Regions from separate parts of the Paenibacillus sp. FSL R7-0273 genome, predicted to be linked through region 2. Evidence: riboswitches for the same ligand, from Rfam matches in the RefSeq annotation. Region 2 holds a riboswitch; each other region holds the start of a gene.
The links. A riboswitch is a leader RNA that binds a small molecule or an ion and turns the genes downstream of it on or off. The one in region 2 is predicted to bind cyclic di-GMP.
Positions count from the first base shown of each region.

Region 1: another riboswitch for cyclic di-GMP. It lies ahead of R70723_RS02800 (transglutaminase-like domain-containing protein); the one in region 2 lies ahead of R70723_RS33895 (PA14 domain-containing protein).
Region 3: another riboswitch for cyclic di-GMP. It lies ahead of R70723_RS34200 (choice-of-anchor A family protein); the one in region 2 lies ahead of R70723_RS33895 (PA14 domain-containing protein).

Region 1 covers NZ_CP009283.1:633,323-636,446, forward strand. Annotated here, with positions in the region: gene R70723_RS02785 (glycosyltransferase family 2 protein) at 1-115, shown strand, start outside; gene R70723_RS02790 (GtrA family protein) at 105-506, shown strand; gene R70723_RS02795 (class D sortase) at 558-1,208, shown strand; cyclic di-GMP riboswitch class I at 1,331-1,411, shown strand; cyclic di-GMP riboswitch class I at 1,487-1,567, shown strand; gene R70723_RS02800 (transglutaminase-like domain-containing protein) at 1,581-2,390, shown strand; rRNA gene R70723_RS02805 (16S ribosomal RNA) at 2,757-3,124, shown strand, end outside.
Region 2 covers NZ_CP009283.1:1,039,044-1,042,167, forward strand. Annotated here, with positions in the region: gene R70723_RS04490 (sugar phosphate nucleotidyltransferase) at 1-1,038, shown strand, start outside; cyclic di-GMP riboswitch class I at 1,177-1,256, shown strand; gene R70723_RS33895 (PA14 domain-containing protein) at 1,267-3,124, shown strand, end outside.
Region 3 covers NZ_CP009283.1:479,406-482,529, forward strand. Annotated here, with positions in the region: cyclic di-GMP riboswitch class I at 944-1,034, shown strand; gene R70723_RS34200 (choice-of-anchor A family protein) at 1,128-3,124, shown strand, end outside.

The DNA.
Region 1 (3,124 bases), 410 kb from region 2:
CGGGCGGATCTACGATGAGTCGAAGGACCGGCCGCTGTATATTGTACGGGAGACCCGGGGGTATGAGGACGGTGAATATCCTGACAAGCGGGAAGGCAGACGTTATGAAAAATAAAAAGCTGAATGCGGGGTTTATCCAGTTCCTTAAATTTAACGCCGTAGGATTGCTCAATACATTAATCGATTTTGCAGTATTTACATTGCTCCATTCACTGGGGCTGATGAATGCGCCTGCGCAGGTTATCTCCTATAGCGCGGGTACAGCCAACAGCTTTTTCTGGAACAAAAAAGTGACCTTCCGCGACCGCGATGCTGGTAAGAGCGGCTCTGACCGGCTGCAGCTGGTGAGGTTCATCATCCTCAATCTGGCGGTGCTGGGAATTTCGGTGCTGCTGATGCATATGCTGACGGTCAGCTTCGGGATTCAGGTGCTGTTTGCAAAGGTGCTGGTTACCGGCGTTACCGTAATTATTAATTTTATTGGAAGCCGTATGTGGGTGTTCTAGGCAATTATCAGGGCAAGGGGGACCTTGTCCCGGACTAACGGAGGGATCTTCATGCGCAAGCTGTCCTATTTGATCATATTGGCAGGCGTCCTTATCATGCTGTATCCAAAAGCAAGCGAGTGGTACAACGACCGGCAGCAGGCCAAGCTGCTGGAGGAAGCAGAGCAGGCTTACAGTGAGCTGGCCCCGGCGCCTGGACCGGATTTGCAGAAGCCTTATGCTGAGGTAACCCAGCTGCTGGCTGATGAGTCGGCACAGGAGGAAGAGGCACCGCCGTCAGAAAAGCCGTCTGAGGAGATTACAGTGGGCGGCAAAATCACCGGAATTATCGAAATCGACCGGATTGAGCTGAAGCTGCCTGTTCTTGAAGGAGCAACTAAGGCTAATCTGAAGCATGCTGCTGCTCATATGAAGGAGACGGCTCCGCTGGGTGAGGTGGGGAATGCAGCCATTGCTGCGCACAGATCCAGAACGGCAGGCAGGCTTTTTAACAGGTTGGATGAAGTGAAGATCGGGGATACTATCAGAATTAAGACAAGTACAGAGGCTTATGAGTACGAGGTATATGATATTTCTATTGTGGAGCCGACAGATGTATCGGTGCTGAATGGCAATGATACGGACTCTATCCTCACTCTGATTACCTGTGATCCGCTTGTTAACCCTACGCACCGGCTGATTATCCATGCTAAATTGACTTGAGACCGGATATGCAAACAGATTTTTCACATAATAGAAAGAATTTTAATAAAAAATGTTGAAAATCTAGTAATTTAGGTATTGTATCTGGGCAGGAATATGGTAGTATATAACTATAAAAGCACGCACGATAACGGCAAACCTATCGAAAGGTAGGGACGCAAAGCTAAAGGGCCTTCCCGCAAGGATGGCAGCCAGCTACCGAATGAAGGGCTTTTTTTGTTGGCTATCTAATCCAGAATCTAGTATATTTGGAAGATTGAGAGAATAGATAAAGCTGCACACGATAACGGCAAACCTATCGAAAGGTAGGGACGCAAAGCTAAAGGGCCTTCCCGTAAGGATGGCAGCCAGCTACCGAAAGGAGTTTTATCCATGAAAAAATTCTATTTCATGCTGTTAACATTGTTCGTAGTGGTTACTTCCGTTCAGACAAGCACAGCTTCTGCTGCAACTGCAGACTCAAGCTGGTTGAATACATCGAAGCTAGACCAAGGTGTTGTTGCAGTATCCTATGATGTACCTGCTGATAAACGCATCAAACTCATGATCACTAAAGACGGCAACAGCTACACTTACAACCTGTACGCTTCCCAATCGACAGAATCCTTCCCGCTGCAGCAAGGCAACGGCACATATAAAGTATCTGTTCTGGAGAACACAACCGGCAACAAATACAAAGTAGTATCCTCAGAGAATGTAGAGCTTAAGCTCAGCAATACTAACGCTGTATACCTGAGTTCCGTGCAGAATGTTAAATGGACCTCTTCCGATAAGGCAGTACTGAAAGCTAAGCAGCTTACACAGGGCCTGACTACTGATGAAGCTAAGGTTAAAGCAATTTATAATTACATCGTAGCCAACGTTAAGTATGACAACACATTGGCTGCTACAGTAGCACAGGACTATATCCCTAGCAATGACAACACACTGCTGACTAAGAAGGGCATCTGCTACGATTATGCTTCACTATTCGCAACAATGCTGCGCAGTGAAGGTATTCCAACTAAACTGGTTATGGGTAACACCAGCTATGTATCGACCTACCATGCCTGGAATGAAGTTTTGCTTAACGGTAAATGGGTAACAATTGATACTACAGTAGACGCTGGATTGGCTAAGAACAGCAAAGATGCTGGCCTTACAAAAGTAGCAAGCAAATATAGCGCTGCTAAGTTCTATTAATAACGAAAGATATATAGTCTTATCAAGACCCCCCGCTTAGATTTTTAAGCGAGGGGTCTTTTTTTGCCGAGGGGGGTTGCTTTTTGTAAGAGATGTGGGGTATTATAGGTAAGCGTTGTTAGAGCGCGTCAAAGTTTAGCTGAAATTGACCGAATAAGAAATTTCAAAAAAAGCTTGCGCTTCTGAAACAAACGTGATATATTATAAGAGTTGCTGCTGATGAGATAATCATTAGCGACGACGAGCTTGATCTTTGAAAACTGAACAACGAGTGAGTATCGGAAATCACTTCGGTGAGATCCAAAAGTAGAGAATGTAAATTCTCGTCAGATGTTTCAAAATGAGCAATCGCTCTTTCTAAATACCAATTTGGAGAGTTTGATCCTGGCTCAGGACGAACGCTGGCGGCGTGCCTAATACATGCAAGTCGAGCGGAGTTTATCCTTCGGGGTAAGCTTAGCGGCGGACGGGTGAGTAACACGTAGGCAACCTGCCCCTTAGCCTGGGATAACTACCGGAAACGGTAGCTAATACCGGATAATTTCTTTTTTCTCATGAAGGGAGAATGAAAGGCGGAGCAATCTGTCATTAAGGGATGGGCCTGCGGCGCATTAGCTAGTTGGTGGGGTAACGGCTCACCAAGGCGACGATGCGTAGCCGACCTGAGAGGGTGAACGGCCACACTGGGACTGAGACACGGCCCAGACTCCTACGGGAGGCAGCAGTAGGGAATC
Region 2 (3,124 bases):
ATCCTGCCTGTCGATCCTTATGTGGAGGCTTCCTTCTTCGACACCGTTGTCCGGCTGGAGCAGACGATGGAGGAGAGCGGCGCAAATCTGGCGCTGATGGGCGTAGTGCCTGAGCATGCGTCAGAGAAATACGGATATATTATTCCTACCAGTGCAGCGCCAGGGGAAGGCGGCTACCTGCAGGTAAGCCACTTCCAGGAAAAGCCTGACCGGGTGCAGGCGGAAGGACTAATCAGCAAAGGGGCCCTTTGGAACTGCGGCGTATTCGCTTTCCGCCTCGGTTATCTGCTTGATATCCTGCAGAGCAAGGGCCTGCCGCTGAATTATGAGGAGCTGCAGAAGCAGTATAAGCTGCTGGCATCCATCAGCTTTGATTATGAAGTGGTGGAAAAAGAGGAGAAAATCGTTGTACAGCCATACGCCGGCTTCTGGAAGGATCTTGGCACATGGAATACGCTGACTGAGGAGATGAGCAGCAATCTGGTCGGCAAAGGGGTAGTAACCTCTGATTCCGAGCGGACCTGCCTGATCAATGAGCTGGACATTCCGATTACAGTAATCGGGGCCAAGGACCTGATCATCGCCGCCAGCCCCGACGGAATTCTCGTCACTCATAAAGCGGAAAGCCCGCGCATCAAGGAAGTACTGAAGTCTCACGAGCAAAGACCGATGTACGAGGAACGCCGCTGGGGCCATTACAAGGTTATCGACTATGTGAAGTATGATGAGGGAAATGAAGTGCTGACGAAGCGGATTTTTATCGAGCAGGGTAAAAATATCAGCTATCAGCTGCACCACAAGCGCAGTGAAATCTGGACCTTTGTCAGCGGGGAAGCAAGCATTGTCATCAATGAAAAAATGCATACGGTAAAAGCGGGCGATGTTGTCCGTATCCCTGAAGGCACTAAGCATGCCATCCTGGCACTGACAGATGTGGAGTTTATAGAGGTGCAGAGCGGCTCGGAGCTGGTGGAGGAGGATAACATCCGGATTACGCTGGACTGGGAGGACATTGAATTGCATCAGTTTATTTCATAGGTCTAATTAATCTATTTAACCAATTGTGAAAAGTGTGAAACGGGTATTTGGAACTATTTATTAAGAGTTCTTCATTTTTGCTATAAACCTACAACTTCATAGAGTCGATACTTACGGTAAGAGGGATAACACCTTCCAAAACGACAAAGGCAAACCTAATCGAAAGATAGGGACGCAAAGCTATAGGGCCTCTCCCAAGTGGCAGCCTGGCTACCGAAAGGAAGATAAATGTTGAAAGCTTACCGTAAGTCTCGTCTGTTGTCTGCCGTATTGTCCGTGGCCGTTTTATTGTCCGCTGTACCTATAGGATTAGGCGTTGCACCGTCAAATGTGCAAGCAGCTTCCGTGACCGGAGCACCAGTGAATGACAATGCTTCAGCAGAGGCGGTTAAGCTGCTGGACAAAATGTACGCAATCTCCGGAAAAGGGATTATTACAGGACAGCATGACTATTTCGAAAGTCCGGATGAGCTCAGCAACAAGCTGAAGGCCACAAGCGGACAGTATGCCGCACTGCACGGCTATGAGCTTGGAGCGATCGGCGGGCAATCAGAGAGTGGAGTAGCTGCACAGCGTAAGAACATTGTATGGAGCGCTACGAACTGGCACAAAACCGGCGGGATCGTAGCAATGACCTTTCACCAGAATCTGCCAGGCACCAAATACGAGTGGGGTAATGTGCAGAAGAATATCACTCAGGCAGAATTCAATAAATATGTAACCCCCGGCACGACTGAATATAATGCCCTGATTGCAGACCTTGACAAAGTAGCCGTTTCTCTCAAAAGCTTGCGTGATGCAGGGGTTCCGATTCTCTGGAGACCTTATCATGAAATGAACGGCGGCTGGTTCTGGTGGGGCAAGAAAAATAATTTTGCTCAATTGTGGAATATCATGTATGACCGTTTCGTCAACGTTCATCAATTAAACAATCTGCTGTGGGTGTGGAATCCGAATGCTCCCAACTCCAATTCTGATCCCTATGAGCTGACTTATCCGGGTGCGGATAAAGTGGATGTGCTTGCAGTAGATATATATAATAACGATTATCTGAACAAATATTACGACAGTCTTCTTAGCCTGGCCGCCGGTAAACCGATTGGTATTGGTGAAAACGGTGAAATGCCGAGCATTGCCAAGCTGAAGCTTTCCCAGCAGAATTATGTATTTATGATGAACTGGGGAAAAATGCTGTATGAAAACAACAGTACGGATACGATCAAAAATTTTATGAATGACAGCTATACCCTGACCCGTGACCAGTATAAGGTATGGGCCGCACCGACAGCGACACCTACACCGACAGTGAAGCCGACGGCTACACCAATGCCTACACCGACAGCTACACCGGTACCGACAGTGCAACCAACAGCTACGCCGGCACCGATAGTGCAGCCGCCGGCAATTCCGGTACCTGCTCCGGATTCAGCAGTGCAGGAGCCGGCAGTTAACGGGCTCAAAGGTGAGTATTATAAGAATATGACGCTTACCGGTACTCCGGCGCTCGTGCGCAATGATGCACAGATTAATTACAGCTGGCGCCAGGGTTCCCCGGATCCTGTAATTCCGGTAGACAGCTTTTCCATCCGCTGGACCGGCCAGATCAAACCGGCCTATAGCGAAACCTACCAGTTTTATACCAACTCGGATGATGGCATCCGTGTCTGGGTTAACGGGACAGCAGTCATCGACAGCTGGATGAAGCAAAGCGGTACCGAGAGAACCGGAAGCATTGCCCTGAAGGCGGGACAGCTGTATGACATCAAGTTGGAATACTACGAGAATGCCGGCGATGCCAGTGTTCGTCTAATGTGGCAAAGTGCAAGCCAGCCGAAGGTTGTTGTTCCTGCAAGTGCATTGTTTGTAAAGAGTGCGGCTGTCAGCCAGCCGGCAGCGGCCGCACCAGCACCGGCAGCAACGCCTGCACCAACACCGGTACCAACACCAACACCAACACCAACACCAACACCAACACCAACACCAGTACCAACAGCAACGCCTGCACCGACCCCGGTTTCTGTACCTACAGAAGCTCCGGTACAGGCTGCCAAGCCGGGCCTGACTGAGGATTCAGCATTGCAGGAGC
Region 3 (3,124 bases), 560 kb from region 2:
GAAGGAGCGTATGCATAGGAAATGGGCAGTCTCCTTATTGCGTGGCTTTGTATGCTTTGTCTGTTTTTTACCTTTAGAGATAAGGTGAGCCGGAAAATTCTTTATCCTGTAGCGCTGGTGGTGGTAATCAGCACCTTGGGCTGCTGGACGATTTTAATGTAATTTTTAGCTTCCTATCAGCTTATTTTCAGGTAGATCCTTTATATTGAATAGACCAGACACCCCCCCAGTGTATATGGTACCCTTCAGGTCTTGCCAACTCCCATGGCAAGGCCTTTTATTTATTTTTATAAACGCAGAATAATGTGACATATTTCACAATAAAGTTTCCGGAATTGTTTTATATTAAATTTGTAATACTAAAGTTAAAAATAATTTTCGCCGAAAAGAGGAGCTTGAGGATGAATCATGAAGGAAGTCTCCGCCGCGGTCTGGTGTTTGGCCTGTTTTTAAGTATTCCGCTTTGGATGTCGATGTTCGGCTGGCTGCAGCTTTTTATATAATAGAAATAAGTGTGGGATGAACTGTCTGCGGGTAACCGTCAGGCAGTTTTTTTTCGTCTGAGTGAAGATAGTATGCCTTTTATGAAACTGACAAGCATAGAATGGGATATAAAAAAGAATAATGAAGCGGCGGAGCATTTCTTTAAAAATAAAATAGTTCAAATATACTATATTACAACGTTTGAATAGTTTGATTTTTAAGTATTGAAATACGAGTATTCAGGAGTATAAGAGAGGATTGGCTGGACAATTAATAGAATTATAGGGATCAACAGCTGAAAAAAAGCTCTGAAGGCCTGTCTTTTCAGAAAAATCGATTTTTATGGAAAAATATTATAAGGAATAGATTGACAAAAATACGAGTCAGGGAATACACTAAGTTTAGTGCTAAAGTAACAAATGTCATAGACTACTTACTCTATTTCAATTACATACTTTCTCATGTATAATCGCAAACCGCCCGAAAGTGCGGGACGCAAAGCCAGGAGTCTACAGTCCTTGAGAGAGGGCTATGATCGTCCGGCCGCCATGGAGCTCGACTTCCTGGCGGCTTTTTTTGTTCGTTTGTTGATGTAGGTGCTGCTATAACTGGAATTTATACGCATCTTACGGGGGGAATTAATAATGAAACGTAAATCCGTATTCAAATTATCTTTTGCTCTGACTATGGCTGCAGTTCTGCTGATCAGCGGCTGGCTGGCTTCGGCCGGCCAGGGTAAGATAAGGGCTGACAGCAATCCCCTCCCGGGTATTGCGGGTAAGTACAATGTATTTATTCTCGGTGATCTTAAAGGCTACCACAGTGATTCTGAAGGCAGAATGGCTGCCGGAGGCAACATTACCCTTACCCAGGGATATTCTGTAGGCCCTAGCCTGAGTGCAGCAGAAATTGCAGAGATGGATTCACTTGTGGCCGGCGGCAATCTCACCTATGAGAATGGAGAAGTTAACGGTAGTGCCGTGTACGGCGGCACTTATTCAGGCTCCGGCAAACCGCGGGGCGGAACGGGGACGCTGCGGCAGGAGGCGAATGTAATTCATTTTGCTTCAGAGTTTGCCCTGCTCCGCACCAAGTCTCTGCAGCTTGCAGCTCTGACAGTGAACGGCAAGACGGAAGACAACTATGGAAACATTAAACTGACGGGTACCGATCCGGTATTAAATGTATTCTCGGTTTCAGGAACCACGCTTACGGGTGCCAATGAGCTGCGGATTAATGCACCGGCGGGCTCTACTGTTATCGTTAATATAGACGGAGCTTCAGTCACGTTCAAGAACGGAAACGGGCTGGAGGGTGTAAGCCAGAATAAAGTGCTCTATAACTTCCCGCAGGCGACAGCCCTGCGGATGGAGAGCATCGGTATCATGGGGACTGTACTGGCACCGAATGCAGCAATTACTTTTAACAACGGGCAGATTAACGGAAGCATGATCGGAGCCTCCCTGGAAGGAAGCGGAGAGTTCCACCATAAGCCTTACACTGGCCGCGACAACGGAACAACGCCTACAGCGACTCCGTCGCCGACACCAGTGCCGACAGCAACGCCGACACCAGTGCCGACAGCAACGCCAACACCAGTACCGACGGCAACGCCAACACCAGTACCGACGGCAACGCCAACACCAGTACCGACAGTAACGCCGACACCAGTACCGACAGTAACGCCGACACCAGTACCGACGGCAACGCCAACACCAGTACCGACGGCAACGCCAACACCAGTACCGACGGCAACGCCAACACCAGTACCGACGGCAACGCCAACACCAGTACCGACAGTAACGCCGACACCAGTACCGACAGTAACGCCGACACCAGTGCCGACGACGGCACCAACGCCAACGCCGACAGCGGCGCCAACGCCAACACCGACAGCGGCACCAACGCCAACGCCGACAGCAGCACCGACGCCAACGCCGACAGCGGCCCCAACGCCAACACCGACAGCAGCACCGACGCCAACGCCGACAGCGGCACCGACGCCAACACCGACAGCGGCACCGACGCCAACACCGACAGCGGCACCAACGCCAACACCGACAGCAGCACCGACGCCAACGCCGACAGCAGCACCAACGCCAACGCCGACAGCAGCACCGACGCCAACGCCGACAGCGGCACCGACGGCAACGCCGACAGCGGCACCGACGCCAACGCCGACGGCAACGCCGACAACGGCACCGACAACGGCACCAACAACAGCACCAACAACAGTGCCAACAACGGCACCAACAACAGCGCCAACAACGGCACCAACAACAGCACCAACAACGGCACCAACAACAGCGCCAACAGCAGTACCAACAGCAGCACCAACAGCAGCACCAACAAGCGCTGTAACGCCTGGTCCTACAGTGCCGGCAACGGCATCGCCCACGAGTGTAATTGCTATTCCGGGCGGAACCCCTCCGACTCCGGCCGGTCCGACAGTCATCGGAACGATTGTGACAGATGAGGAGCTGGAGATCGACGATAATCCCGTACCGCTTGGACCTGTCGCAAGTGCGACTGCAGCCGTAGGAGGAGTAACATCACCTCAGGCAACACCGAAGCCGAGTCCGACAGCCGGACCGGGTCCGGATGATGAAATCATCCTTGATGATGAAATACCGCTGGGCGG